DNA from 4 places in the Shewanella sp. SW1 genome. Region 1 is predicted to be linked to each of the others. Evidence: predicted binding sites of a transcription regulator. Region 1 holds the regulator's gene; each other region holds the start of a gene.
What was found. Region 1 encodes sigma-54, which starts transcription at its own class of promoters, with help from an activator protein. Its sites were predicted from a motif close to GTTGGCACGNNNNTNGNNT; they were not measured.
Positions count from the first base shown of each region.

Region 2: the regulator sigma-54 is predicted to act here: its motif matches at 4,990-5,008, upstream of flgA (flagellar basal body P-ring formation chaperone FlgA).
Region 3: the regulator sigma-54 is predicted to act here: its motif matches at 4,774-4,792, upstream of L5M71_RS03065 (BON domain-containing protein).
Region 4: the regulator sigma-54 is predicted to act here: its motif matches at 6,069-6,087, upstream of flgF (flagellar basal-body rod protein FlgF).

Region 1 covers NZ_JAKKSG010000015.1:126,781-134,956, forward strand. The annotation lists gene mlaE (lipid asymmetry maintenance ABC transporter permease subunit MlaE) at 1-753, opposite strand, end outside; gene mlaF (phospholipid ABC transporter ATP-binding protein MlaF) at 750-1,568, opposite strand; gene L5M71_RS14745 (KpsF/GutQ family sugar-phosphate isomerase) at 2,212-3,189, shown strand; gene kdsC (3-deoxy-manno-octulosonate-8-phosphatase KdsC) at 3,189-3,740, shown strand; gene lptC (LPS export ABC transporter periplasmic protein LptC) at 3,737-4,297, shown strand; gene lptA (lipopolysaccharide transport periplasmic protein LptA) at 4,284-4,838, shown strand; gene lptB (LPS export ABC transporter ATP-binding protein) at 4,835-5,566, shown strand; gene L5M71_RS14770 (RNA polymerase factor sigma-54) at 5,674-7,152, shown strand; gene hpf (ribosome hibernation promoting factor) at 7,181-7,468, shown strand; gene ptsN (PTS IIA-like nitrogen regulatory protein PtsN) at 7,471-7,914, shown strand; gene rapZ (RNase adapter RapZ) at 7,911-8,176, shown strand, end outside.
Region 2 covers NZ_JAKKSG010000037.1:12,199-18,887, reverse strand. The annotation lists partial or broken gene L5M71_RS22500 (IS5-like element ISSod6 family transposase) at 1-24, shown strand, start outside; gene L5M71_RS22495 (hypothetical protein) at 46-324, opposite strand; tRNA gene L5M71_RS22490 (tRNA-Arg) at 535-610, opposite strand; gene L5M71_RS22485 (flagellar assembly protein FlgT) at 666-1,832, opposite strand; gene L5M71_RS22480 (FlgO family outer membrane protein) at 2,113-2,745, shown strand; gene L5M71_RS22475 (LPP20 family lipoprotein) at 2,742-3,194, shown strand; gene L5M71_RS22470 (flagella synthesis protein FlgN) at 3,322-3,747, opposite strand; gene flgM (flagellar biosynthesis anti-sigma factor FlgM) at 3,750-4,073, opposite strand; gene flgA (flagellar basal body P-ring formation chaperone FlgA) at 4,149-4,856, opposite strand; gene L5M71_RS22455 (chemotaxis protein CheV) at 5,059-5,979, shown strand; gene L5M71_RS22450 (CheR family methyltransferase) at 6,080-6,689, shown strand, end outside.
Region 3 covers NZ_JAKKSG010000002.1:282,526-290,701, forward strand. The annotation lists gene L5M71_RS03040 (diacylglycerol kinase family protein) at 1-372, shown strand, start outside; gene L5M71_RS03045 (hypothetical protein) at 423-1,103, opposite strand; gene L5M71_RS03050 (major royal jelly family protein) at 1,295-2,371, opposite strand; gene L5M71_RS03055 (sigma-54 interaction domain-containing protein) at 2,481-3,851, opposite strand; gene L5M71_RS03060 (glutamyl-tRNA reductase) at 4,098-4,553, shown strand; gene L5M71_RS03065 (BON domain-containing protein) at 4,828-5,382, shown strand; gene L5M71_RS03070 (DUF3224 domain-containing protein) at 5,668-6,072, opposite strand; gene L5M71_RS03075 (hypothetical protein) at 6,202-6,978, opposite strand; gene L5M71_RS03080 (polysaccharide deacetylase family protein) at 7,192-8,176, opposite strand, start outside.
Region 4 covers NZ_JAKKSG010000037.1:2,541-10,716, forward strand. The annotation lists gene flgK (flagellar hook-associated protein FlgK) at 1-1,500, opposite strand, end outside; gene flgJ (flagellar assembly peptidoglycan hydrolase FlgJ) at 1,541-2,683, opposite strand; gene L5M71_RS22410 (flagellar basal body P-ring protein FlgI) at 2,701-3,792, opposite strand; gene flgH (flagellar basal body L-ring protein FlgH) at 3,804-4,478, opposite strand; gene flgG (flagellar basal-body rod protein FlgG) at 4,490-5,278, opposite strand; gene flgF (flagellar basal-body rod protein FlgF) at 5,289-6,032, opposite strand; gene flgE (flagellar hook protein FlgE) at 6,205-7,587, opposite strand; gene flgD (flagellar hook assembly protein FlgD) at 7,670-8,176, opposite strand, start outside.

The sequences.
Region 1 (8,176 bases):
ATCCAATGCCAATACAGCGAGGCTCGACTGAACGACAGTCTGGGTCGTTGCACGGCTGATGCCTTCCGGATTTGGGATCACTTGATAACCGCGATATAACGCAATCCAAGTGACCACTACGGCAAACACACCACTTTTGATCAAGCAGTTAACTATGTCCTGACGCCATTCGACAGACGCCTGCAGAATCGACCAAAACGCACCACTGTCGATCCCTTTCCATTCCACGCCAACAAGGTGCCCGCCATAAATACCTACAGCGGTAAACATCAACGCCAGCAATGGCATACTGATCACTCCAGCCCAAAAGCGCGGTGCAATAATCTGCCTTAATGGGTCAATCGCCATCATTTCTAAACTGGAAAGCTGCTCAGTGCTTTTCATTAAACCAATTTCAGCAGTTAATGCTGAACCCGCCCGTCCCGCAAACAATAACGCGGTAACAACTGGCCCTAACTCACGCAGTAAACTGAGCGCCACCATAGGACCTAAGCTTTCTTCGGTGCCAAAACCAACTAAGATGTTGTAGCCTTGCAGTGCGAGCACCATGCCGATAAAGAGTCCTGAGACTAAAATAATCACCATAGATTGCACACCGACCACATAAATCTGGCGCACTAATAATGGAAAACCTTTACGCACGCGTGGCCAGCGAAAAATCGCGCCCCACAGCATAAGGCCTGCACGGCCAAAACCGAGCACTAGCTCAATCGCGCTGCGGCCTAAGTCGGCAATACTGTCGATTAACTTCACTTGCCAACTCCTTTTGCCATTAATTCTTGCTGGTAATCATTTGCCGGATAATGGAACGGCACAGGGCCGTCCGGAGCACCTTGAATAAACTGTTTCAGCTGCGGATTATCAGCGTACTTTAATTCTTCAGGGGTACCGTGGGCGATGACTTTTTTGTCAGCCACCACATATACATAATCGGCAATGCCAAGCACTTCATCCACATCGTGGGACACCACAATTGAAGTCAGATTCAGCGCATCGGATAACTCACGAATAAGCTTTACTAACACACCCATCGATATTGGGTCTTGCCCTGCAAAAGGCTCATCGTACATCACCATTTCAGGTTCAAGCGCGATAGCTCTGGCCAATGCGGCGCGGCGTTGCATACCACCGGACAATTCGCTCGGCATCATCTGAGCGGCACCACGTAAACCTACGGCTTCAAGTTTCATCAACACGATAGTGCGAATAATGTCTTCAGGCAGTCCAGAATGTTCACGCAGCGCAAACGCCACGTTATCGAACACATTAATGTCGGTAAACAGCGCGCCACTTTGAAACAGCATGCTCATCCGCTTACGCAGACTAAATAATTCATTGCGACTCACGCCATGGATATCGTGACCGTCGAATAACACTTGTCCATGGTCAGGCGTTAATTGGCCGCCAATCAATTTCAACAGGGTCGTTTTGCCTATGCCGCTCGGCCCCATGATCGCCGTCACCTTGCCCCTTGGAATGGACAGGCTAATATCTTCATATATCACACGCTGACCGCGGCTAAACCCCAAATTACGGATCTCAACCAACGGCGTTTGTTCTTGAGTCATGCTTGATTCCGACATTTGCAAATGAGGTGATCCTAGTCTTCCGAGACTGACCAATCGAAGAGCCGCAAATTGTACGTAATTGCGCTTTAACCTACAACCGAATCGACACTATCGCCCTGCGATACTTTCAATTTGCCTCATTTACAGCGAAAATGCGCCCTAAGTTTTCACTCTGCACAGGTAAAATGTTACTTAATGTTTTCAACCTGGTTGCAGAATTGGCAGTATTGGCTAATTCGTTCGCACTTAGCTCACTCTTCGCCCACTTTTATCGGGGAGAGTCGATACGCAATCGCGCAATAGAGGCATCCCATAGGGTAATACCCGCTGCGATATGGGATAAATCCATTGAAATAAACGACAAAGACGATGATATTGCTCAAGACCTTCTGCCGCTAAACACGTTATTGTGCGTGAATAGCTAACGCAGTTGAACTTGACGAGTCGGATCAATCGCTCTAGCCTGCCGCAATTGTTTTGCTGTTTTCGGTAATAAACCACAGTAAGACATAAGCTAAATTGTCTGAAAACAAACTAATACTTGGCAGAAAGCCTATTACATATCATCTTTATCGCGTACCAAATTGTGCTATTCCAATCCCATCAATGGGGCGACAAAGACAATGCAAAAAGAGAGATAGACATGGTAGACAAATCACAACTGCGCCAATGGGGTTGTAAAGTTATCGACATTGAAAAGTCAGCCCTAGACAATCTTTATCAATATGTTGATTCGGCTGAATTTGCAGAAGCTTGCGAGTTGATCCTCAACTGCACAGGCAAAGTGATTGTCATGGGAATGGGCAAATCGGGCCATATCGGCAATAAGATTTCAGCCACCCTCGCCAGCACAGGAACGCCCGCATTTTTTGTGCATCCGGGTGAAGCCAGCCACGGCGATCTGGGTGTATTGGCCGATAACGATGTGATTTTAGCGATTTCAAATTCCGGTGAGTCGAGCGAAATCCTCACCTTAATGCCGGTCATCCAACGTATGGGCGTGCCCGTTATCGCGGTAACGGGTAAACCCGAATCGAATATGGCGCGATTATCTAAAGTGCATTTATGTATTGAAGTCCCAGAAGAGGCTTGCCCACTTGGACTAGCACCCACCTCAAGTACCACAGCAACCTTAGTGATGGGCGATGCCATCGCCATTGCGCTGCTGCAAGCGAAAGGCTTTACCCGTGATGATTTTGCTATGTCCCATCCCGGCGGTGCATTAGGACGTAAGTTGCTGTTAAAAGTCTGCGATGTGATGCACAGCGGTGATGACTTACCGCTCGTCAACCACGATATTTGCATCACAGAAGCCCTGTACGAAATCTCCAAGAAAGGCTTAGGCATGACGGCGATTATTGATGATCAGCGCAAACTGGTTGGTATCTTCACTGATGGTGATTTACGCCGCGTTATTGATGCCGAAGTGAATTTACGCACGACGCCCATTGCCGATGTGATGACCCGTAACTGCGTCACGATCACGGATAATGTATTGGCCGCCCAAGCACTGCAAGTGATGGACTCAAAAAATATCAACGGATTAATTGTTATCGATAAAGATCGCCATCCTATTGGCGCTCTTAACATGCTCGATATGGTAAAAGCAGGAGTCATTTAATGCCACAGCAAGGATTTTACGGCCCAATCAGTGATGATGTGTGGCAACGCGCGCAAAAGATTAAACTGTTAATCTGTGACGTCGATGGGGTGTTTTCCGACGGCCGTATTTACTTGAGCAATAGCGGCGAAGAGCTCAAAGCCTTCCATACCCGTGACGGTTATGGCGTGCGCTCACTCCTCACCAGCGGTTTCAACCTCGCCGTGATCACAGGACGTCAATCCAAAATCGTTGAAAACCGTATGACAGCCCTTGGTGTTACCCATATTTACCAAGGCGTAGACAATAAGTTCGAGCCCTATGAAGCATTGCTCGCACTTTATGGTGTCACCCCAGAAGAAGTGGCTTATATCGGTGATGATATTGTCGATCTCCCCGTGATGAATGTCGTCGGTTTAGCGGTCAGTGTTGCTGACGGCCACCCCTATATACGCCAACACGCCCATTTTGTGACTACGCTCAATGGTGGCCACGGTGCACTGCGTGAACTCACAGATCTGTTACTCCTAAGTCAAAATAAATTCACTTCGGCCCATGGAATGAGTATATGAGTCGTGTGACACTCGCGATTATCGCTTTTTTTGGAACCGCACTAGCGCTTTACTGGCAAGTGCAGAACAAACACAGCGGTGATTCCGATAACAGAGTAAAAGATCAAAATACCCCAGATTTCATCGTTGAAGATCTGCGCAGTGTTGAGTTCAATGAGCAAGGACTAGTGAATAGCCGTGTGACGGCGAAACACATGGAACATTATGATTCAACGAATCAAACTTTCTTTACTCAACCTGTTTATCTTGTTTATCCAGACCAAGGTAAAGCACAATGGCAGCTCAGGGCAGATCAGGGCAAGCTAAACAAGGAAACTGGCAAGGTTGTATTAGAAAATAATGTTATTATCGATGCCATTAGCCCAGAAGAACCGATTCAGACCTTGTCCACCAGTTATCTGGAACTCGATCTCAACACTATGATAATGACCTCTGACCGTACCATTTACGTCACAGGGAAAGATTTTAATATTCAAGGCCAAGGCCTTTATGCCGACCTCAACGCGCAAGAAGTGCAATTGACCAGTCAGGTAGTAGGAACATATGAAGCAAAATAACGTATTACTTGCCAGCCTAATGCTAATTATGAGCATGAGTGCTTTCGCGAAAGTCGGCGACTTAAAGCAAGAAGTCAAAATTAAAGCTGTGAGCCAAACTGCGGATATCAAAAACAACCAGATCATCTTCTTTGGTCCAGTGGAAGTTACCCAAGGCTCAATAAAAATCCAAGCAAATGAACTGCGTGCATTTTCCGCTGAAGGTGAAAATAGCAAAACTTTGGTCGCCACAGGCAACCCTGCTACGTATAGCCAAATATTAGACGATGGCCGTCCTGCATCGGCGAGCGCGAAAGAAATTCGTTACGATATGGCGAGCCGCACCTTAACACTGAAAGGTATGGCGTCATTAGATCAAGCAGGTAGCCAAGTTACAGGCAATTTAATCCGCTATAACATGATTCAACAGAAATTGATGGCCGAGAGTACTGGCAGTGGTGACGATCGCGTGATCACTATTATTCAGCCTGAAAACTATCAAGATGATGCTAAATCAGACGCTCCGGCGGATAAACCTGTAAAAAAGCAGGACTCTAAATGACCCAAATCACCTTAAGAGCACAAAATCTGGCGAAAAGTTACAAGAGTCGCCAAGTGGTTAAAGACGTCAGTCTGACGGTAAAAACCGGTCAAGTCGTTGGCCTACTCGGTCCAAACGGTGCAGGTAAAACCACGACATTTTACATGGTTGTCGGGCTAGTGAAGAGCGATAAGGGACATATCTTTATCGACGATGATGATTTAACCGCAGATCCTATGCATCTGCGTGCCCGCAAAGGCATAGGTTACTTACCGCAAGAAGCCAGTATCTTTCGTAAGCTAACTGTTCATGACAACATCATGGCCGTACTGCAAACTCGTAAAGAACTTAAAAACGAAGAACGAGAAGAAGAACTAGAACATCTGCTCGAAGAGTTTCATATCACCCACATCCGTGACAGCCAAGGCATGTCATTGTCGGGTGGCGAACGTCGCCGCGTCGAAATTGCGCGGGCTTTAGCCGCTAATCCTAAGTTCATTTTGCTCGATGAACCGTTTGCCGGCGTCGATCCTATTTCGGTTATCGACATCAAGAAGATTATCGAACAACTCAAAAGTCGCGGCCTTGGCGTACTGATCACAGACCATAATGTCCGCGAGACATTAGATGTATGTGAACATGCTTATATTGTGAGTCACGGAAACCTTATTGCCGAAGGAACTCCAGCAGAGATCTTAGACAATCAGCAAGTTAGGGCAGTGTACTTAGGTGAACAATTCAGGCTATAGTTAATCGAGCGAAGCCAATGGAGGCAATTTATACCGCCATTGGGCTTCACTCAAGATAATAATAAGCGACCTCATCCAACAATAATAACGTAGGGATCAGCGGTAACATGAAAGCGTCACTCCAGCTCAAACTGGGTCAACAGTTAACCATGACGCCACAATTACAACAGGCCATACGTCTGTTGCAACTGTCGTCATTAGAACTGCAGCAAGAGATCCAGCAAGCATTAGATTCTAATCCCCTTCTCGAGCTGGAAGAGGATCAATTCGACGCCACTAAAACCCCTGTAAACCAAACGCTATCCGATACGGATTTCAGTGAATCTAGCACTCTGCCACCAGAAAAAGACAGCTCCACCATAGACACGGCAGAGTCGCTAACCAAAGAATCCATGCCCGATGAGCTCCCCATGGACACCACATGGGATGAAGTGTTTACCGCCTCCCCAAACTCAGGCCCCGGCGGCAGTCGTGAAGACGATATGCCCTTCCAAGGCGAGACCAGTGAAGGTTTGTACGAACACTTAGAATGGCAAAAAAACCTCACGCCGTTTTCTGAAACCGATTTAGCCATTGCCACCGCCATTATTGATGCCATCGACGATCAGGGCTATCTCACCCAAAGCACTGAAGAAATTCTCGAAGCCATGGGCAATCCTGAAGTTGAGCTTGACGAAGTCGAAGCCGTACTCAAGCGTATTCAGCATTTTGATCCCATAGGCGTTGCCGCCCGCGATTTAAGTGAATGCCTGTTGATCCAACTGTCGCATTTCGCCGCTGATACTCCCAACCTAGAAAACGCCCGTATGCTGATCAAAGATCATTTAGATCTGATCGCCGCCCGAGACTTTAGGTTATTGATGCGTAAGACTAAATTAAAAGAGGATGAATTAAGGGATGGTATAGCACTCATCCAAACCCTCAATCCTCGCCCAGGTTTGTTGATCACGCCCAATAATGACGAATACGTTATCCCAGATGTGTCTGTGTCGAAGAAAAATGGCCGCTGGGTCGTTGAGCTTAATCCTGACTGCATGCCCAAAATCAATGTAAATCAACATTATGCTTCTATGGCACGCAGCACAAAAAACCAAGCCGATAGCCAATTTATTCGCGGCCATCTGCAAGAGGCTAAATGGTTTATTAAGAGTCTAGAAAGCCGTAACGACACTTTGCTTAAAGTTGCTAATTGCATAGTGCAATATCAGCAAGGTTTCTTTGAGTACGGTGAAGAAGCCATGAAGCCTATGGTGCTTAACGATATTGCCGAAGCGGTAGAAATGCATGAGTCCACCATCTCACGGGTCACAACTCAAAAATACATGCATACCCCTAAGGGACTTTTTGAACTAAAATACTTCTTCTCTAGCCACGTCGGTACTGACGATGGTGGTGAGTGCTCATCCACAGCAATCAGAGCCTTTATAAAGAAACTGGTGGCAGCGGAAAACCAGAAAAAACCATTAAGCGATAGCAAGATGGCACAACTTCTGGCAGAACAAGGGATCAACGTAGCCCGCAGAACCATTGCGAAGTACCGAGAGGCTATGCTTATTCCACCTTCTAATCAGCGTAAAAGTTTATAACCTACAGTGGATATCGGAGGACGTTTCTATGCAAATAAACCTAAGTGGACACCATGTCGAAATTACCGAATCGTTACGTGCATATGTAGAAGAAAAGTTTTCAAAACTTGAACGCCATTTCGAACAGATCAATAATGTGCACGTTGTGCTCAATGTTGAGAAAATGCAACAAATTGCTGAAGCGAGAATAAACCTCATAGGTGGTGAAGTTTTTGCTACTTCAGAGCATGCTGACATGTATGCCGCTATAGACGCCCTGATTGACAAGCTTGACCGTCAGGTTATTAAACACAAAGAGAAGTTAACAAAACACTAATAATGGAACTTTGTACCATACTGCGGCCGGAGTGCACTACCTGCGCCACTCCGGGCAGCAAGAAAAAGGTACTGGAACTCATCAGCGACTTAGTCGCTGCCCAGTACCCGACCCTCTCATCTCAAGAGATATTCGAAAGCCTAGTGGCGCGCGAAAAGATGGGGAGCACAGGTATAGGTAACGGCATCGCCATTCCACATGGTCGACTAGCCGATATAGATCAGCCCATTGCCATACTAATTAAGTGTGAAGAGCCGATAGCATTTGATGCTATCGATAAGCAACCTGTTGATATTTTATTTGCACTACTGGTGCCTGCAGACCAATGTCAGCAGCACTTAAGTACCTTGTCTTGCATGGCCGAAAAGCTGAGCGACAAGCAAATATTAAAGCAATTACGCAAGACGCATGATGAAACGGAACTCTATCAGGTAATCACTGGATGAAACTGGTCATAGTGTCGGGCCGCTCAGGCTCAGGCAAATCTGTCGCCCTTAGGGTACTCGAAGATCTCGGCTATTATTGTGTCGATAACCTTCCCTTGCCATTGATTGGCAGTTTGCTTGAGCAACTCAAAGGCAGTAACGATCTCGTCGCCATCAGTGTCGACGTGCGTAACATGCCTGAGCAGGATAAGGTCTTAGTGAAACAACTCGCTAGCCTACCTCCAGATACTGAGTTAACGAGCTTCTTCCTTAACTCCAGCGA
Region 2 (6,689 bases), on a different contig from region 1:
ATGTGGCTGCCGATGTATTGCTGAACAACATTTGTACAGCAAAGATCAACAGACCCTAAGGATTTTCTGACTGTCTGGAATTTTTGCCAGCTCTTTTGCGACAGTAGCTTCAGTTGTGCCTTTGGGGAGTTTGCTGGATAGTTCAGAGGGGGAAGTTATGGCACGAAATACTTCATGCATATCTTCGAACATTTTGTCTTTATCTGGAGAGTTTGGGAGAGCGGTGAGGACTTTCAAAAATTCGGGTGGTTCGGGAATTGAATATTGCTCAATGATCCCTTCGAGTGTTTGAGTGAACTTTTCTTGCGATGAAGTTTCCGTCATAAAGCTGTTTTCCCTGTTCGTTAACTCATAGGGAAAGTATTAGAAATAGGGTTAATTGTCCATAACTGAGATGAACAGGGCAAAACGAGGATTTTTGAAAATGTTACGAAAAAAAATTCTAAAAAACGTCATTCCTATGGCGGCACATAGGCGGCACAGGATTTTTGGTTTTTCGTAAATTATTGAATTTAATATATAAAAAGTGACTTATGGTCTCTCCACAGGGACTCGAACCCCGATCGGCCGCTTAGGAGGCGGCTGCTCTATCCTGTTGAGCTATGAAGAGACGACAGTGATTATACTGGTTTTATCTTTGATTAAAAGGCTTATGATTTAGTTGCTTAAATCTTGAGCGCTATGTCGTTTATCTGTACATTGTAGGCTGCATTTTGGTCTACAAGTACTGCGGTGGCGCTTTCTTCGCTTACTTGCTCAATTTTTACCGTTGCACGACTTTTGGTCGCGACGGCGCGCATTTCATTGAGTCTATCGGGTAAGTTTTGTTGTAATATTACTTGGAATTTATCACCGACACGAATGCCATGTTTACGGCCTAGATTTAATATAATCCTGTCTGCTTGTCGGCTAACGACTTGGCCAAGTAATGGCCTGCAATTAAGTGTGCTGTCTAAATCTCGGGTAGCTTGCAATATTAATTGAGTAATACTTTTTCCATAGGAGGAACGCCAGAATCTATTACTGTTGGGAGCAATGATAGCCTGTTCTTCAAATTCCCATGGGGCCGATGTGCTGTAGCTTTTGCTCCAGACCTCTTCGCCACTGATTCCATGATAGAGGCTGAGTTTGAATTGAAATTGCCTTAGCGGAGCTTCATCCCAAAATCCTAAGAAGGTGGGTTGTACAGGCTCTATCGATATATCAATGATCTGCGGTTGAAGAATATATTGGCTGTCGGTAATTTCACTGAGCCAGCTTGGGAGTCGATAACCGCGAATATCCACTAGGTCTTGTTCAATATCGAGTCGCTCGTTAGCATGGATGTGACTAAAGCCAGTTGAAGAGTAATCTTCTATAGTGTTCCCTAACGCCTCTGAAATGACCTCTTCAAAGCCTGAAAGTTGTCCATATCTAAGCTGAGAACGATCTTTTATTTGTGTTTGAGGTATTAAAATAGCGGCCTTTAATTGGCCATTAGGACACTGTTGTGTTGGATCATCATTTAGATCGAGGCGTAGGGATACATATATTTTATTTCCCTGAATTTGTTCATTAACGAGTTGAATGTTTATGGCTTGGGCGTTGCGATTTATCGCAAAGTTATTTTGTGTGAGGTTACCATTAGAGGTTTGTTGCTCACTGGAGATTTGAATACCTGTGCTTAATGTCGCATAGCTAACTGCTTGATTAATTGCTTCTTCCCTTGCTTGAGCTGTATTACCATTGATAATAGTTGCTTCTCCGCTGGCTTCTATCCATTCGGCTCTGGTGGGCAAAGAAAGTAGTAAAAGGCTCAAAATGATGAGCGAAGCTGAACCTGGTATGTGCATCAATTCAATCCTTATCGCTAAGCTAATGGCGATATTACCAATCGAGCCAGTTTTCTGACTCTTAATCTAATATGTCAATAAAGCAAATTTCGTGCCTGAGTATGAGAACTTTTGATAAAGTTTCCATTGTTACAGTCGATATACTGCGTAATAGAAGAATATTGTCGGACTGAGGTTAATATTGGTCCAAAGATTGCTGGTTTTTGTTACTCATTAAAAATTTGAAGCTTAGAAAGTGAGTCACTTGACTGCCAATGCACCCATAGATGAGGTAAATCCAATGCTAAAGCGTGTGATTATTCCCTTAACATTGATAATGTTAGGTGGATGTGTAGCTAAACCGGTTACGCCGCCCAAACCGAGTTTAGTGGATGGCAATGGGTTGCCGCCAACGGCAGTGATTAACCATTTAGCACAGCGAATAGTGACTGAGCTTGTTAAGCAAAATGATGCTTTGCGTTCTGATCAACCTATCGTAGTTGCAACACCAGTATTAGTGGGCGATTTGAATGGCACTAATGCGTTAGCGCAACAGTTACAGCAAGGATTAATGACGTCGCTCCATAGCTTTCAGTTTAATGTGGTGGATTTAAACTTAGCTGATGGCTTGAGAGTCACATCTGACGGGGATTTTATTTTGACGCGAGATTGGCAAAAATTGTCGAAAGATCTTCCTGTTGAGCATCTTGTCGTTTCGACTATGAGCGTAGTAACCAATGGTATGGCGATCAATACTCGGATTGTGAACATTAGTAACAATCGCGTGGTATCGGCATCTCAAACTTTTGTGACTCAAAAAGAGTTGGCAAACTACATGCAGCCTTCGGAGCAAATTGTGTCACAAAATGGCATCTTATATCGTCAGGCGAGTCCAGGCATGAATGAAGTGCGTGTCTTAGGAGATGGAAAATGAAACACTACCTTTTATTACTTATCACGGGGCTAATGCTAACTGGCTGCGCTGCTAAAGATAGATATGTGCAATGGGAAGATGTGCCGCCACCGAGTTTTCCTAAGTTAACGGCTATAGGATATGCGCCGTTAGCGACTCAACCGGCTAAAGAGCAATCACAAAGAGTGTTGATGGCTATGCAGGCATCAAAAATTGTGGCTTATCGTGAATTAGCGGAACAAGTTTATGGGCAGAAAATAACGGCAAACAGCAGTGTCAGTGATTGGATGTTGACGGACGATAATGTCAAAGCGTCAGTTTCTGGCGTGATCCGCGGCGCACGAGTCGTTAAGAGTTATCCAGCAGGCGAGCATTATGTCACTGAGTTAGAACTTGATTTTTCACAGGTTTGGGCGCTTTATCAACAACAGAACCGTCCACAACGAGTGAAGGAAGTGACGTATTTCTAGCGTTTTTGAGAGTATGTTCAACAGCATGTATTGAGCCGCGTATTTACGCGGCTTTTCTTTTTGTACAAGACATTAATATCTAATCAGAGCTTAGAAAAGGGAATGCTAAGTGGGAGTGATGCGCTTGTTAGGCCTTTAAATCATTGCCTAAACTTGAGATAGTCGAGGTCTTGCCTTTATCGTTATAGGTGAGGCTGGAGGCGTTTCTGCTGGCTTGTAAAGCTTGAGCAAAGCGATTTAAACTCGCTAAATTAATCTCAATTAAACTGGCATTTTGTTCGTTTAATTCTTTGCATTCAGTCAATGCGTCTTTGATCTCGGCCATTTTATGCACGAGTTCGACTTGCTGAGTGAGTCGCGATTTATCACTGTGGTTTGCCAGAATATCATCATTAGTCTTTAGTTCTTTCAGACATTGCGATTTTTCGTTAGCAAGGGAAAGCAGTAAATCGGCGTTTTGGTCAACCAAAGCGCCTTTTTCCTTGAGTATGATTTGCTTAAGAACAGCCAAATGGGCGTGTTGTAGATCTACCAGTTTAGCTATTTCAGTCATAGTTACTCTTTATTTAAGTCATTAAGTTCGGCTTCAAAACTTGCAATATTGGCAGCCAACTTTTCAGGGTCAATTTTATAGCGACCTTCGGCAATAGCTTGTTTGATTTCGGCTACTTTCTTTTGATCAACTTCAGGAAGGCTAGCCATTTTAGTCTGAGCTCCTTGAAGTTGTTGTGCCTGGGCCGTAATGACCACTGAGTCGCTTCTTTGTGGTGTTGTCGATTTTGTAGCAACTTGAGCAGATTGATCGCTGCTCGTTTTCGTTGCGCCTGAACGAACTTGCGCAGTCGTTGCAGTGTTGAGTTTGCTAATATCAATTGCCATTTTAGGCTCCAGCGTCGTGTGTACGGGATTTCTTAACTGGGGTATCGGCAGCTTACAAAAAAGCTTTAGATTATTTTACATTCTTACTTCAACTTCGCCAATGCCTGTGACTATAGCATCTAGTTCTTTGTTTGAACTGCTATTTTTGACTCTGATCCGATCACCTTTATTGCCATCTTGTAGGGCTTCGCCTACTGTTTTGAGCTCGAATGAGCCAGAACGAACGTAGATAGATACCGAATCATTTTTACAAACGAAGCATAAGTTGTTGCTTAATATGGGATTATCTTTTGCTACTCGTCGTTTTACTCGCACGCCAGCCAATTTACTCGGGTCATCGAATTCGGCACCTCTCAAGCTATTTTGTTCAATGTAACGGACTTCTACTTGACTAGGAGAGATGAGTTCGCCTGGTGCTAAGATTTCGGTTGAGACAACAACGGGGAATAAGATATCCACCCGAACCGAGATATAGATTTGCCAAGGGTAAGCTAAGTCTTGTGTATCGCAGCTGACTTTTAAGGTGTTATTACGGCTAATTTCCCTATCGCTAGCCAGTTCAACTTTCATTGGAGACGAACATTGTGACGGCAGCATTCTTGCGTCAACCATCTGTGGCGAAATATTTACTTTGGCATTTTCTGGAACGGATATTTTTTCTGAAATAAGCGCTTTAGCTAATTCTGAGATTGCCGATACGGTGGGGACAATAGGCTCTGCACTCGCAAAAGCGGGCATGAAGAGGGTGAAAAGACTAAAAAAACAGACTAAATTTACTTTCATAATGAAGAGACTAGCTTGTAACGCCAGAATGCACCTATACTTTTATTAAGTTCGAAGCTGACCACTGTAATAATTTACATCACTGTCAGAAGATTGACTCAGTTTCGACTATGTTTATCGATAGATAAGACGTAAGCAATTAATATGCCTATACTCAACTGAGTTATAGGGCCGAACATAAACAGAACAACAAGGCAGAGTTATGTCGAGTATTCTTGATTCAGTCAACAAACGAACCCAGCTCGTTGGACAAAACCGTTTAGAATTGCTGCTTTTTAAATTAAACGGTCGTCAACGGTTTGGGATTAACGTGTTTAAGGTGAAAGAAGTACTGCAGTGTCCACCACTGACCACTTTGCCTAAACTTAATCCTTATGTGAAGGGTGTTGCTCATATTCGTGGAACAACCATTTCAGTGATTGATTTGAGTGCGGCAACAGGGGGGAAACCTTTAGCGAGCACTGAAAACTGTTTCATCATTATTTCTGAATATAACCGCAGTGTTCAAGGCTTCTTGGTCAGTTCTGTTGAGCGGATCATCAACATGAATTGGGAAGCGATTATGCCTCCGCCGCAAGGTGCTGGTCGTTATTCTTATCTGACAGCTGTGACTGAAATTGAAGGTGAATTAGTTGAAATTCTCGATGTGGAAAAAATCTTAGATGAGATTTCACCGGTTAAAACGGCTATCAGTGAAGAAGCCAATGAAAAACTGACCCTCGACAGAACTCAGCATTACCATATTATGGTTATTGATGATTCTGCCGTGGCGCGTAAGCAAATTATTCGTTCACTTGAGTCATTGAATTTACAAATTGATACCGCAAAAGATGGTCGCGAAGCATTAGACAAGCTTAAAGAGATCGCCAAAGAGATGGATAATGTGGCCGATGAGATCCCCCTCATAATCTCTGATATTGAGATGCCTGAAATGGATGGCTACACCTTGACCGCTGAAATCCGAGATGATCCTAAGCTTAAGCATATTAAAGTGGTACTGCATACTTCGTTAAGTGGTGTATTCAATCAGGCAATGGTTCAAAAAGTGGGTGCTAATGACTTTATCGCTAAGTTTAATCCTGACGAACTGGCCGCTGCTGTGAATAAGCATTTAAGTTTGTAATTGCTGTAGGTTAGTACCTAGATACGCTTTACGCTATAATCTCGACTTTATAACATGATGGTTTCGCACTGATTTTGGTGCTTGCTATAGGATTTAGGATGTGAATGTGCCAAATAAATCACTCGCTGAGGCTGAATATAATCAATTTAGGTTGTTCTTAGAGCAACACAGCGGCATCGTACTGGGTGAAAATAAGCAATATCTTGTGCGCAGTCGTCTTGCTCCTTTGATGGGCAAATATAACCTGCCATCCTTATCTGATGTGGTTAAGCATTCGATGAAGCCTACTGAGCGTGCGCTCAGAGCTGAAGTGATCGATGCTATGACGACCAATGAAACCCTTTGGTTCCGTGATCGTTATCCATTTGAGTTGTTGAATAATGTCCTACTACCTGAATACAGTCGTCTGGGGCGTCCGCTTAAAATTTGGTCTGCGGCTTGCTCGTCAGGCCAAGAGCCATACTCATTGGCTATGACTATTCTTGAGTATCAACAGAAGAAGCCTGGTGCCTTGGCTGGTAGTGCTTCTATTCAAGCAACGGATTTATCTCCTTCCATGTTGGAACGTTGCAAAAATGCCGAGTACGATAGTTTGGCATTAGCGCGTGGTTTATCTGAAGAACGTAAGCGTCAGTTTTTTGATGCATTACCTTCTGGCAATATGAAGTTAAAGGATAATGTGAAGCGGTTGGTGAACTTTAGAGCGCATA
Region 3 (8,176 bases), on a different contig from region 1:
ATCGTTGCCAATGCCGCACCGTTTACCAGCGTGTTGGCGCAGGGCGATGGCGAACCAAACATGACCGACGGTTTGCTCGACATTACTTGGCTGGATGCTGGCGATGAACCCAAAGAGCAGTTGCTTAGCCTCGCTGAATTAGCGATTGCGGGATGGGTAAAAGAAGGCAATAAGAGTGTGCGAGATCAACAAGCGAGTGCAAGTAAAGTCCATCATGCCCATGCTAAAAAGGTCACTATCAGCAGCCAGCCTAAGTGTAAATATGTGATTGATGGTGAAGTATTTGAGCCAGCGGATCTCACTATTGAAGTCCAGCCAGCATCTCTTAAAGTGTTTGTTCCTTATCAGGAAACCACTGGGCAAGATGAGTGATCGTTGTGGAGGACATCCAGCCTAACTTTTTAGGCTGGATGACTGAGCATTTATAGAACGAACAAAAAATATAAAATATTCAACAAAATAAATATAACCAGCAGAACCAGTACCCGCATGAAATTAAATTCACTACCTTTGGGAAGTGATTTTTGAGTGGTGTTACTAAAATCCTGAAATTTACAATCTATCGCCTGCGCACATTGCTGTAGAACTTGTTGTAATTCCTTTCTATCAGTGCTGTTAGCCAATTTTAGTTGCGCGCCCTTAGGCTGCTGCAATTGTAGATAGGCGAGATAATGCTCAACGATATCTTCTGCTTGGCGATTACGCTCGAACTGGTGCCAATGGGTTGTTTGCAGCAGATAGAGTTGCACGGAGTGAATATCCGAAAAGGCATAGGAACGCCACCGCCACAATCCCATATACCTCCCATTGAATAAACCTTTACCGAGCCACAATTGCTGTTGCTCAGCGTCTAACCAACACTGTTGCTGAACAAACGCAGTCGGTAACACGGGTAACAATAGAAACAGTGTTACCCAGCCGAGAACGAGCTGTAGTATCGGATCGGGTTGTAAATAGGTTGCTCTGGCGCAGAGTAAACCAAGCAGTAATAACCCAGCAGCAAACAGCCATAATAGAGGTCGGTACTGAGTACTCAGAGTTTGAATATAAAATGCATTTTTAGAAGGTTGATTGAGTTTCACTGAACTTGTTCCTTGTTCCAAAAATTATCTCTCCATTCAATATTGACCTGTGCCAGTAACAATAAGAGGCATTGATAGTTTGCATAATCAACACCTAACTCATTTCTAGACGCTTTCGAGTTAAACCAAAAACTCACATCAACGTAAATACCAGTTGCGATATAACTCATACTGCAAATATAAGCTGCAACTTTGCAGTTGCAGCTAAGGTGTTATTGACCCGCAGCAGTATCCTCACCGGTCCAGAGTCGCATGATACGATAAGGCGGTTTGGCTGTTTCGGCTTTTCCATTAAAGGCTTTTGCTTTATGCAATTGATTCACTGAAATATATAACCAGCCTGTTTCACCAAATTGCACACTATCTGGAAAATCCAGTAGTGGAGAACTGACCGCTGTTGTTAGTGTGCCTTTGTTATCTAGCATGGAAATGGCATTGTGGTTCAAATTGGTAAAGTAATGATTACCTTGTTTGGACGTTGCTGCGCCATCTGATACAGGCTTGGCTCCGACTAATTTTACCGTGGCGATAATTTTATCATTATTGCCTGTTTGTAAAGCTGCAGTCGATAACTGATACCAGTGAGTGCCATTCATTGCACCATAATAGAGTGTACTTCCGTCGGCAGATAAACTGATTGGATTGACCGCTACACTGGCGACTTTGCCATTAAACAATGTTGTTTTGTTATCTATGTTCATTACTGCATCCGTTTCGGCCTGCAGCGAGCTATGACCTGAAAAACGTATTGTATGACCATCGTCGATACGCACCGCTAAGAGGCTAGGGTTGGCGATATCAGCTAAATAAATCCAGCCTTTTTGAGAGTCGACAACCAAATCCTGCATAAAGCTGCCTTTAGGCGCGAGAGCTTGTGGTAGGACGATTTGTTTATATAGACTGCCGTCCTTAATGTTGAATCCCCAAATCCTTGTTTGGCCTAATTCTAACCCCATATCTGCGGTCCAGAGGTGTCCAGCCTTGTCCTGAGCAATACCTAATAAGGTATCAAATTGAGCAGTATTGGCTGTCGATGTTTTTTGCAAATCCATTGAAGGCCAAGCTTTATAAGCGTTGGTCTCACGATTAACTTCAATCAATTGCAAACCTGATGGTGTATCAAATGGATGTACTGTGGCAAAAATCCGACCTTGTGCAGTGACGCTGACATTGCCAGGTCGTATTGGCAATTCAGCGACTGTTTCAAGACTTCCTACTGCTGGGGTGGCGTTTACAAAACTACTGGCTGTCAAAGAAAGCCATAATGCTGTTGTTAATAAGTGTTTCATATTCTATCTCCGCTTTTTCTGTTTAAGGGCTGTAGAATAGGAGTTATTATTTACAAAAAAAAGAGTATAAAGTTTAGCTCTGTTTCAATATTAATTTGATAATTAATGTTTATTCAGCAGTCGTTTCACCGGTCTCGACTTGCTGCTCGTACTTGCTAAGCTTGTTGTAGAGGGTTTTAACGCTGATCCCCAATTGTTCGGCGGTATCCGTTTTATTACCCTGAGTGGTTTCTAGTGCTTGATAAATAGCGATTCTCTCTAAATCATCTAAGCGCATGCCTTGGGGGATAACAACTTGTTCACCACCACATAAACCCACTTCATTCGTCTGAGGTAGCTGTAAATGGCTGGGTAAAATATCCTGATCGGCCAGAATATAGGCTCGCTCAATAGCATGTTTTAATTCGCGCACATTACCAGACCAAGGGTACTTAGCAATCATCTGAATACAGTCTTCAGCTAAGCTCTTATTCTGCTTTTCGGCCACGTTACGATAGGCAAGAAAATGCTGCGCAAGCCCAATAATATCCTCGCCACGTTCCCGTAAGGGCGGAACGCGAATGGGAAACTGAGCCAAACGAAAGTACAAATCTTCTCGAAATAGCCCTGCCTCTATCGCCACTCTGGGATCACGGTTAGTCGCTGCCACAATACGTACGTTTGCACGTTGCACTTTGTCGCCACCCACAGGACGATACTCGCTATTTTCCAACACTCTGAGTAACTTCACTTGATGATCAATCGGCATTTCGGTGACTTCATCGAGAAACAAGGTCCCGCCTTCAGCCTGTTCAAATACGCCTTTGTGATCGCGATTCGCCCCCGTAAATGCACCTTTGACATGACCAAACAGCTCACTGTCGACCAATTCTGGGCTTAATGCACCACAGTTAATCGCAATAAAAGGCTCGTTCACCCTAGGGCTGGCAAGATGTATGGTATTAGCAACCAGTTCTTTCCCTACCCCACTTTCCCCAATAATCAGCACATTACTGCCTGTCGCAGAGACGCGACGAATTGTGCGATATAGCTTGTGCATAGGAGCTGATGAACCAACAAGCAAACCGTATTGGTCTAGCTCGCTAGCAAAAGGATGCAGTCGATTAGGCGATGATGCTAAATACTGTGCAAAATCAGCAAAAATTTCGCTGATTAGCGGCATATCGTAAGGTTTGCGAAAGTGGTAACCAGCAAAATGAGACATTAACTGATCAAGATTAGGGTTTGGCTGACCGTCGGAGAGAAAAATAAACTCAATATTTGACATGGCCGCATTATCCAGCAGCACAAGGTAATCTTCACGACTAAGACTGGATAACTCAATAATGGCAACATCGACGTGATTTGCCCCTAGCTGCTCTATCCAAGGTAAGTCATCGACACTGCGTAGCTTATTAAAGTCAGCAGCGCCAGCAAGTTCGATGATTGCTTGCTCGGCGCTAACATCCTGCAAGTGATAAAAAAGTGTCAGTCGAGCCATGCGTATCTACTCCCTGTATGAAAAACTACTGTATGTCAGCCATGAAATTTTAACAACAGCAACGGTAATAGTTGCCGATGTTCTAAGATGATATCTCGATGAACGGAGAATATCAGTCTAAAAATCAGCCTGTTAAAATATCATTAAAAACGAGAACAGAATATGCATGGTAGCTGAACGAAACAAAATCAGTTTACCCAAGCAGTTAAACAATCTATGTCGAACACTGGCATTAGGAGGCCCATAATGAAGTCTAATGTTGTGCAACATCAGACTGATATCCGCGCCGATATCATGTTGATCGATGAAATCATCAAGCTGAATCAAGAAGGACTCACATTTTACAACCAAGCGAGGAGGTATGTCGAAGACTATAATCTTAAACGTGTTTTTTCCGCCAAAGCTAACATCCACCAACGAATGTTAACTCGGTTTGAACAGCTGAGACGTTTGGCTGACGAGCCAATTAATGGCCTAAGTCACACCGTGCACGTCACTTATGCTCAAGCAACAGAATTGCTGCAACAGTGCCAAATTTCGCAGGCTATGACCGCCCTTGTCGACATAGAGCAGCAAGTGCTAATCCAAATAAAACAAGCAGTAAGGCAAGCGCATCAGCCACAACTTGCAAACCAACTTGCAGAGGGTGCCGCTTGGCTGCAAATGAGTTACGACGGTACGGGATCGCTCAATCACCATTAATTCTCTGTCGCTAAGTGAGCCATATTTAACCGACTCCCCCACTTTTACTACAGACATAATACCGCACTGATGAGTGCGGTTTTTTATGCTCGAATGATGGCTCAGCATGCCAGAAAAAATTACATTTTGTCGGTAAAAAAGACCGACCAAAAGGAAAGTGCTAAGGTATAAAAACGCCAGATAAAACAATTAAAACATTAAAAATCATTACCTTAAAAACATTGGCACGATTGGCGCATTATCTAGCTTCGAGAAAACAACGGAGGATATGATTATGAAAACTACAACAGCATCAGTACTAGTGGCTTTACTTGTCGGTTCAATCAGTTTAAATGTGGCTGCCGCCCAAGATTGGAAAGGCGGAACCAAGGATGCGTGGATCGATGGTAAAGCAGAAACCACTTTACTGCTCAACACGAATCTCAATTCCTTCGACATCATTACAGATGTCAAAGATGGTAAAGTGACGTTAACAGGTAAAGTGGAAAGCAGTGTGGATAAAGCCCTCGCCACAGAGCTCATCAAGAGCTTAGATGGGGTGAAAGATGTAGATAACCAACTCACTGTGATGAATGAAAAAGAAGGCACCAGTGAAGTTGTTGCCACCTTAACTGACTCTAAAGTTGCCACAGTCATCAAAACGCGTTTACTGTTTTCAACTGACGTATCCGGCACCCAAATTAATGTGGATGTTGCCAATGGCATAGTCACATTGAAAGGTGAAGTTGCCAGCGATGCAGAACGTCAACTAGCACTGAAAATTGCCGAAAATACCGACGATGTGAAAAAGGTCGTTGATAAAATTAAAGTTGTTAAAAAAGTGTCTTAACTCTCGCGACAACGGCATTTTTTAAATTAAACGTATTTTAAGTAACAGCACACAGATCTAGACTCAAGGTTCGATAGTGCTTTATGAAAAAAGAATCAAAAAAACCAGCCTCAGCTGGTTTTTTTATGCCCATTTTCAGACCCAATCGAAAAGACTTACTCGCTTAAATTAAGAAGGGTGAATTCAGATGACTCGAATGATCATAAAGGAGAAGAGTTACAGAACACTGAGCTAAAACGCAGGCATTACTCAAGCTTCAAAGTCAAACTAAGCTTCAAAGTCAAACTAAGCTTCAAAGCCAAACTGGAATGCATAAAAATGTTGGCCATTCTCAATATTGATGGTCATAGTGCCAGTTAACCCCTGCAACTCCCCCGCCCCAGAATGGGGTACCACTTCTAAGATCAGACGATTTTGTCCATCGGTCATAATGCCAAAATGTTGTAACACAAAACTGCCCTGCTTACCGCACAAGTTGCCAACCACTTGTTCAATGGCCACATAGCCAGCTGAGCCCTTGACTGACGTCATAGCACTGAGCATTTCCCCTTTGCTGCGCCCCTCAAGCTCACCATAAAAGGTTTTATCTAAGCCCATACGTCCTAACGTTACACCACCAATACCAGTAGCATAGGGGCTATCAGGAGTGAGCTTAACATCAAATTTCCCAGTGATTTTGCTAACTTGCATGACACTCTCCTTGTCGAAATCTTATGCTGACCTATTACCTGCTAACGCTTGCTATTGAAGCAAACATCACCCACTGACCGAAAAACAACTTAGCATAAGCCTGCGCAGATCCATAATGGCATTTACACGCTACTTATGTATGCTGGTCTCACTCACTATCATCTCTATGGTTTTGACTATTTCAGGGCTTTCAGACATAGGTTGGTCAGACGCTCTATCGCGATAAGTCACAGCAATTTTGAATGGGGCTTCAAAAGGATAAACAGGTTCAATACTATCAACTTCGATTCGATCGCCAAGCATGACACTGCCTAAGTGTTTCAAGCTATTGTGTTTAAAATCCAGATTAAACAATCCAAGATACCAAAATACGCCTGAACCTTGAGTCGTCACAATAAAGGGCGCCACAAAGGGCATAGTTTGCATTTTAGGATCATCTTGAATCGGTGCGTCACTTTGGGTGTCCGGCTCTAGAGCGGGATCGAAATTTAACGGTGTAATGCGCAAGTAATCGAGTAATGCTCGACCTTTTATCTCACCATCTTGGTAGTCGCCCATAGCAAACTCTGTTTGCTTGATCTTAATAAAATGTGTCAGTGCAACGGACTTGCCGCCCTCAGGCAGCGTTATTTCAACAGGATTGGCGGTATTTAAGCTAAAGAGTTTAAGCATCACTTCCGATGCATTCGCCACAGGCTTTACCTCAAAAGGTGTCACAGTTTCGATCTCATTCGCCTGAGCCTGAGTTTTTTCATGCGCCATGGCCTCATCGTATTGCATCACCTGTCCATCTTCCATCACCATATAAATATCATCATTGGTCATGTTGAAACGGTAAATACCCGCAGCAAGTAAGGCTAATACCACTAAGGTTGCCGCTATGGTTAATTTTACAAACGTACTCATCTTCTCTCCCCAATCGCGCTCGTTATGCGCTACTTTTCTAACACCGATAAACTTCAAATCAATGTCGGAGCAGTATTACAGATACTGAGTTAAAGCGAAGTGGGTAAAGTGTAAAAAATGCCGCTATTTTGAATTTTGTCAGGCTAAGTTCAGCAACATGCCTTTTACTCGACCAATATGATGGGCTGAGTAAATACTCAGCCCAATACATCACTACTTTTCGTTTTTCCACAAGGCTGGGGTTTGACTCGGTTGCCAATTACTTTGGGAGAAATGGGCTTGCACTAAGGAATAGATTTTATCTTGATACGAGACAAAATCAGGCTGCTGATAATCATGCTGATCCTGCCAAGCAGGAGCATAGTTATCTAGCGTATCGAAACGGTATCCTTGGCGCTGCGCTTCTTCCACGAAGCGTTTAATTTTAGGCAAATTGATGGTCGCACCTTGACCACGGTGCGCATTCTCAAATAAGAAGTCATGGGTCAAGATCACCACTTTACCGTCGTGCAAACCATCGCTACAGTCTAAGTTCTGCGTGCGACTGTTGAGAGGGTTCATTGTGGTGCCCGCACAGGTATTGATCACTTGATTGATTTTATCCACCAGCTCAACCCCATCGGCCATAGATTCAGCGGGAAAGGCAACCCCCCAATCCTCTGGTCCCCAGTCTAGATCCCAGCCAAATATTTTATAGTCACTCTCGGCGAGCATGTTTTGAATTTGCACCGCAACTTGCGAACTGTTGGTCGAGGTTTCTGCGGTACAAGCAAAAGCAGGATCCCAAGGCGGCACAGTATCGGATGTCGCACACAAGCCGTCGCCTTTGAGTTTACTGGTCACTCGCCAACCATTGGTGTAAGGCAAACGTGCCAACTTAGTCATCTTGTTATTGGGATAACTGGCGGCATTAGGAATAAGTTCAACCACTTTGGCCGTGTTCGTCACGAAATAGGTGAAATCGGTGGCCGCATCTTGATAGGATTTTACAGGCCAGAGTCCAACTTGATTACAATATGCCGCCCCAGATTGCACGCCATCAGTGCAGTTATGCAGCATATGATCGTAACTGTGGTTTGCCAGAATATGACCATCGTCTAGCAAACGTTGTAGGGCGACAGCCGCTAATGCCTCGTTTTCATCCCCTTCGCCATACATATGAAACGCATTAATAAAGAACGTTGCCTTAATATTGGCA
Region 4 (8,176 bases), on a different contig from region 1:
AGCTGTAGCTGCCCCAAGTGATGTTCCTGCGGCATCAAATGCTTCATAGGTAGGTGGCAACACTGTGGTATCGAGCTTTATTGTCAATTCACTGCCCGTCACAGGGAAATTTGCGGCATTGCGATTGCCAATTTGAGTCAACTTAACTTGGGTATTACCCGAGTTAGCGGCATCTGCAGTAATCTTTGGGGATGCGGCGGCAATACCTTTAGGGTCTTTCATGACAACTTCAATGCCATTGGAGGCGCCCGCGGTCGGGCGAATGGCAAAACGATCCCCCGACGCCATCGCGCCCGCTTTTATGTCAATTGAAAATCCAAAAGTCGAGCCTGATAAAGTCAGCGGTGTTATCACCCCCGTTTCCGTATCTCTCAACTCATAAGAAGCTGGCGCAGTACTGACACATGACAGCTCGTAGGCACCACCAGTTAATAGACTGGTATCATCGATGGTGACGCCTAATGTTGCATTGCCCGTATTACCAGAAAAACCAGCTACACGACCCAAGGACATCAGAGGATCATTGATATCTTTGAAGATATTAGCGCCGACTTGCCCATTGAGGTCAATGCCTTGCGCTTGCATTTTGTTGAAGTTATCAGCCACGCCCAAAGCTAATTGGTCAAGCTCATGACCCGCGGGGATTAACGTCTGGTCACGAAAGTCAAACATAGCTCCTAGCTGACCGCCAAGTTTACTTGGGTCAACTGTGACGCTTTGCGAACCAATACTTGAATTAAGCTGTAACTCTTTGGGAAATGGGTTACCCGCTTGAGTGCCCATACTCATGGCAATCTCACCGGAAACTAGCATCACAGAGCCACCGAGCATAATACTCTTAGCGCCATTTTCTTGCGGGATAACATTCACTTGGGCGTACTGACTTAACTCTTGAACGAGTGCATCTTGCTTATCGAGTAACTGCGCATCTTGATTCGGTGACTTCATCAGCTCTAGGTTTAAATTTGCCAGTTCTGTACTGATCTCATTGATACGCTTAGTCATACCAGTGATCTGGTCATTGGTCTGATTAAGCTGGCCATTCAAATACGACTGCATCTGATTAAGACTGCTGGCAACTTGCTGTGCGTTTGTTAGGGTCGAACTCCTAATACCCAAATCTGCAGGTAAATCAGCCACACTATTCAGCCCCGAAAACAGGTCATTCAAGCTTTGTGGCACAACTTTACCTACCTGTGAAAACAGCTGATCTAACTCACTCAATTTACCGTAGCTGGCTTCGGCGGCGCTTAACGTTGTTTGGCCAATGCGTAACTCTCTTGCAGCATAGTCATTGTAGATACGCTTAACGTCATTAACGTAAGTTCCTGTACCATAAAAACTACTACCAAAACGCTGCGATTCAAGAGTCGACTGGGTTGCCACTTGTCTGTGGTAACCAGCGGTATTGGCGTTAGCTATGTTATTACTGGTAACACCCAGTTGCGACTGGGAGGCAAGCACCCCAGTTCGCGCTATATTCAGTAGATCAACGGCCATTAGTTGACACTCCTATGAACAAACAGGGTTGTAAGGTTCATCATTTGTCTTCTCCTGGCAGAATTGATTTCAGCTCTTCACTGATGGACTGCATCACTTTAATGACTTTTTCAGCATATCTAGGATCTGTGGCATAACCCGCATCCTGCAAAGCTCGAATAAACTGAGTTGGCGAAGCCGCCACTTTCTTCGCATCTTGATAACGATCGCCTTCGGCAATGAAGGACACAAAATCGTTGAAACTATGTTCAAAGTCACTGTAAACACGGAAGTCGGCTTTTTGCTGCACAGCCACACCGTGTTCGAATTCTAAGGTGCTGACGTTCGCTTTATCGCCTTGCCAACGACGATCAGCTTTAATATTGAATAGGTTATGACTTGGCGCGCCGTTATTGCCGCGAACAATTTTTTGTCCCCAGCCAGTTTCCAGTGCTGATTGCGCCAATAATACTTCTGGTTGGGTACCTAATGTTTTTGCAGCTTTTTCAGCATGTGGATATAAGGTCGCTAAAAATTCTTCTCGACTACCAAACCTGACAATCTTTTGGGTTTCCCTAAATGCTGCCGTCGGCAAAACTTGGCCGCTAATCACAGGTTCTACCACTGAAAGTGATTGTTCACTCCAGCTCGGCTTAGGCGTATCGATAGCCAGTGAACGATTAGGCGCATCAATGTCCATTGATGAATTGGCATCTTCAGCTCTATCCGGTTCAAATACAGGCCGAGCGATAGCAGCCGGCACACCATGATTTACAACTGTGGGTTCAACCACAGGAGCGGCTGAACTCTGCATAGGCACATTAAGCGCTTTATCGTCGTGGAGCATTTTCATGCCACCATCGTCACGCAATACCGATGCAGGCGTGAAATGACTTGTTTCGGGAGAGAGTTGCTGCACCATCATATCGGCAAGGCCCAATACACCTTTGTCAGATAAATCGACCGATAACTGCTGATCGCGCATCTGCTCGTAAAACTGAGTGTATTGGCTATTGAGTGGACTATCAGACTGAAAAACCGCATTGGCATCGCGCATACTTTTCATCAGCATTTGCACGAAAATACCTTCAAATTGTTGGGCGACCTTTTTCAAGGCGCCCTTCTCATCCTTCTGAGCCTGGGCGCGGAGTGAATCTAAGCCGCCCAGGTCAAGAAAATGTGATGAACTTGAAAGCTTTTCCATGATTTTCCCGACAGAAATTAGATGATGATAAGTTCACCATGCAAAGCTCCTGCCACTTTTAATGCTTCAAGTATTGCTAACACATCTGAGGGGGCTGCACCGACCAAGTTAACCGCTCTAACCAGCTCATCCAGCGTAGTGCCTGGATTAAACATAAACATACGGCGGTCACTTTCTGTCGCTGTAATCGTACTATTGCTAGTGACAGTTGTTTGACCATTGGCTAAGGCGTTTGGCTGTGAAACCTGGGTTGCCTCAGCAATCGTGACTGTCATGCCGCCATGGGTAATCGCCGCTGGGAGTAAACGCACGTTTTGCCCAACCACTATGGTTCCAGTACGTGAGTTAACGATCACTTTGGCAGATTCTTCTGCGGGAATAACATCGAGGTTTTCAAGCGTAGCTAAAAAAGACACCCGTTGTGATACATCACGCGGAGCACTGACCTGCACAGATGTCGCGTCTAAAGGACGCGCCATATCAGGGCCTAATAGCTCATTAATCGCATCGGCCATCCGTTGTGCAGTCGAAAAATCAGAACGACGTAAGTTAAACGTCAAATAATCGCCGGTTGAAAATGGGGTCGCCACACTGCGCTCGACAATTGCGCCATTGGGTATACGACCTACAGTTGGCGTATTTTGAATCACCTTTGAACCATCTAAACCATCGGCACTAAAACCACTCACCACTAAGCTGCCTTGGGCTATCGCATACACATTACCGTCTACCCCTTTCAAAAAGGTCTGTAATAAGGTGCCACCGCGTAAGCTTTTGGCTTCGCCTAAGCTAGATACCGTTACGTCAAGATCTTGACCAGGTTTGATAAAGGCGGGCATATCCGCGTGTACGGCTACCACTGCAACGTTTTTAATTTTCGGTTTGACGTTGTCAGGAAGATTAATCCCAAAGTTTTTGAGCATAGTCATAAAGGTCTGCTCGGTATAACTGGTTTTTTCCCCCGTTCCCGGCAAACCGACCACTAAGCCATAACCAATCAACTGGTTACTACGCACACCTTGCACATTGGCAATATCTTTAATTCGTTCAGCCTGACTAGGTAGAGAAAACACTAGCATGGCAACGGCTAACACCAGTTTATATTTCATGATACGACTCCTTAGAAGGGCCACCAGTCGCTCATAAAGAACTGGCTTAACCAGCCCACTTTTTGAGCATCTGCGAAAGTGCCTGTGCCACTGTATTGGATACGGGCATTAGCCATTCGCGTTGAATCGACAGTGTTATCGGGTTTAATGTCCTGCGAGCGAACGAGACCAGTGACACGAATAAACTCATCACCATTATTAATTGAAATCCATTTTTCGCCACGGATCACTAAGCTGCCGTTGTTTAGCACTTGCATCACGTTTGCCGAGATGCTGCCATCTAGACTATTGCTCTGATCCGCATCCGATTCACGCTTAGTGTTCATGCTATCTTTGTAACGCAAATCAATTGGCACTCCGCCAATGGACACATTACTACCACCTGCAAAGATGGGATCTAAGCTCATATCTGAGCCTTTTTTGATCTGATTGCCTGCACTCTTCTTAGCTTGAGTCGATTCCTTCAATACGATAGTGATAATGTCACCGACTTTGTGGGCGCGTATATCCGAATACAAGCTAGATGCTTGGCTGTCTTGATAAATAGAGCCAGTTGCGGCAATTTTTGTCGGCGGCGCCTCTGGGTAGACCGGCGCGTAAAAGGGATCATCCGCAAGGGGTTTCTTTTGCGTCGAGCTACAAGCTGCAAGCAATAACGCGACGGCCAACACAAGATATCTAGCCATGATGTTTGCCTCTATAAATTCTGAGTCACATAAGACAGCATCTGATCTACCGCTGAAATCACTTTGGAGTTCATCTCGTAAATGCGCTGACTTTCGATAAGGTTCACCAGTTCCTCGGTCACGTTCACGTTAGAGGTTTCTAAGGCGCCTTGACGAATTGCACCCATGCCATCTAACGAAGCGGTACCTTGAATAGGCGTACCACTGGCACCAGTTTCCGTATATAAGTTTTGTCCCATAGGATCTAAACCCGATGGATTAATAAAATCCGTCATAGTCAACTGACCCACGACTTGGTTCTCAGCGGTACCCGGCGTTTTTACTGAAACTTCACCCTCCGCGGAAACGGTAATACTGGTCGCATTATCAGGAATAGTGATCGCGGGTTGTAGCAAATAGCCAGAACCTGGCGTCACAATCTGACCCGTATCGTCTAAGGTAAACTGACCATTTCGAGTATAAGCAGTGGTTCCATCAGGGAGCTGGATTTCAAAAAATCCAGGACCTTCAATCATGAGATCCAGTGAGTTATCCGTCGTCAGCATGTTACCCTGAGTAAACATTTTTTGAGTCGCGACGACTTTCGTACCCGCACCTATGTTTAATCCGTTGGGTAACTTAGTGTTAGAAGCACTAACACCACCCGCTTGGTTAACTGTTTGATAGAGTAAATCTTCAAATACTGCGCGGCTTTTTTTGTAGCCCACAGTGCTAGCGTTCGCTACGTTGTTTGAAATCACCGAAATATCAGTTTGCTGTGCGTCTAAGCCAGTTTTACTAATCCATAACGCCGGATGCATAATCTATCTCCTAACTAATACGCATTAATGAAGATGAAGCGCGATCATTCTCTTCCGCGGTTTTCATCATCTTGACTTGCAATTCAAACTGCCGCTGAAGATCAATCAAAGACACCATTTCATCAACAGGGTTAACGTTACTGCCCTCTACGGCACCACTTTCAACTGCGACGAAAGGGTCAGCTGGTGCTGCTTCACCTGACATTTGTCGAAATAATCCATCTTCACCACGCATCATCTGCGCATTGCCGGGATTAACTAACTTCAATCTCGCCACTTCTTCTATCACTTCAGCAGTCGCCCCTTGAGGGCGAACAGACACTATGCCATCCTGTGAAATTGACACTTTATCAATAGGTAATGGCAGCACTATCGGGCCAGCATCCCCCATCACGGGATTGCCTCTGTCGTTATACAACATGCCCGTCGCATCGAAACTGAGACTACCGGAACGGGTATAAGCTTCACTGCCATCTTTCGCCTGAACGGCAAACCAACCATCGCCTTTAATGGCAACATCGAGATCCCGTCCAGTGGTTTTTATCGGACCAGAGCGAAAATTAGCTGACGGAGATTCTGTCATCGCAAACACCCTTGAAGGCAACCCTTCACCGAAGGCTTGCATCGATCTGGCCTGCGCCATATCTGATTTAAAACCATCGGTATTAGCATTGGCTAAGTTGTTCGCACGGAGTGCCAGCTCATTCATATTTTGCTTAGCGCCACTCATGGCGACATAAAGGAATTTGTCCACAGACTGCTCCGTCAAATTTTCTACATGACGATATCAAAGCAAGCATCGTGCCAATAAAAATTGATTTTAATTTACTGATAAATTTGAAGAATAAGGAAATGAAGTGAGTTGACAGCAGGATAAAGGCTAAGTGTTGCCACTGGCGGCAACACTTAGTTAAATAAAGTAATGATTAGCGGATTTGTAATACGGTTTGTTGCAGCGTGTTATTTACTTCAAGCGTACGGGAGTTCGCTTGGAAGTTACGCTGCGCCGAAATTAAATCGACCAGTTCAGTCGTTAAATCGATGTTCGATTGCTCTAACGCCGATGAACTGAGACTACCAAAAGTTCCACTATTGGCCTCACCCGCTAACGCAGGACCTGAAGCTAAACTGGCTTTCCACGACGTATTACCCACTTGCGTTAAACCTTGTTCGTTAGCAAAACGAACTAAAGCAACCCGTGCTAAAGCAACGGTCGAACCGTTAGAATAGCTTGCTGTAATTAGGCCATCAGCACCAATTTCAACGTTAGTTAAACGACCAACAGTCGTACCATCTTGTTTCAATTCAGTCGCAGCAAAAGGATCTGCATATTGCGTTGGCGCATTAAACTTCACTGTTAATGATTGAGTACCATCAGCTCCAGCACCTAATACACCAGCTGGTTTATTACCAAGTGGCTCCGTGGTAATAACTGCAGGATTACTGTCAATATAGGCCCCAACTGAGTTAAACTTCAGCACCGCCCCCGTCCAGCCACCAGCAGTTTGCGCTGAAACACCACCACCGCCCGCAACCGTTGGCACATCTGGACTACCGTCACCATCAGTATCTACATCGTATTTACCAGCTGGGCCATTCAAATCTACAGGTTTATTATCAATAGCATAATAAGCAACCCAATTGCTCTCACCATTATATGCACCGTCTTTAGGCTTCACAAAGTACGTCGTCATGATGTGGCCCTCACCGAGTGAGTCATAAATAGTCATTGAAGTGACATTGTTATAAGTTTTTGGATCGGCGGGATCAAATAAAGCAGGATCCAGAGCTTCAGCTTTAGCATTCAAGTTCATTTGTAAAGTAACATTCTCAGTCTTTACAGGACTACCTGCAGTATCGGGAATTTGTACAGGCTTAGCCGTGGTTAAACTCACAGATGTTGAGTTGCCATCTTTATCTACAGGGAAAGTCTGTAAATAATTACCAGCCGAATCCACCATGTAATTATTAGAATCTACTTTAAAAGCGCCTGCACGGGTGAATGCGTGATCTAATGTTCCTAATTCAGAGGACGTTACAAAGAAACCACCACCTTTGATTGCCAAGTCGAGGGAGTTATTCGTTAGCTGTAAGCTACCTTGATGGAATTGCTGTGCCACTTGACTCGTAGCAACACCACCACCGACAGCAGTTTTAGCATTTGAAAAAATAGAATTAGCGTAAACATCCGCAAATTCAGCACGGGACTCTTTAAAGCCAATGGTGTTCGCATTAGCAATGTTATTCGCCGTAGTGTTTAAATCTTTTTGCGCGGCAGAAATGCCACTCAATGCAATGTTAAACGACATAATTCACCTCTACACTTGACTCAATTCATTTATGAGCGACTTACGCCCAATTCGGATACTGCAAAAATTCTTTTATGCAAACTTAGGTTTCAGACACAGCTAACACATCGGTTAACTTGATGCCCATACCGCCTCTCAAGTTAAGAATCGCGCCAGTACTGGCCGTACCGAGAGAAACGCTGGTCACATGAGCATAGGTCGAGACTGGCAATTCTTGGGATTTCCCATCCACTAAACCACTCGCCTTGATCGTATAGTTACCTGCGGTTACAGGGTTTCCATCTTTATCGAGGCCATCCCAGTTAACATCGACATTGCCCCCCTTACTGCCATCAACTTTAAAGGTGGTCACAACTTGGCCTTTCTCATCCTCAACACGTACAGTAATTTCAGGCATTTTAGCTGGCGTGCTAATCACACCTTTTATTGTTGGGCTTTCAGCTGAAATGTTACCTGTATCAGTTGGGATCAACACCTTGCGACCAACAAGTCCTGATGCCTGTAATGCTTGGCTTGATGTCATAACACCGTTTAAATTAACGATTTCCTTATTCAACTTAGTAATACCATCAACCGTCGAGAATGATGC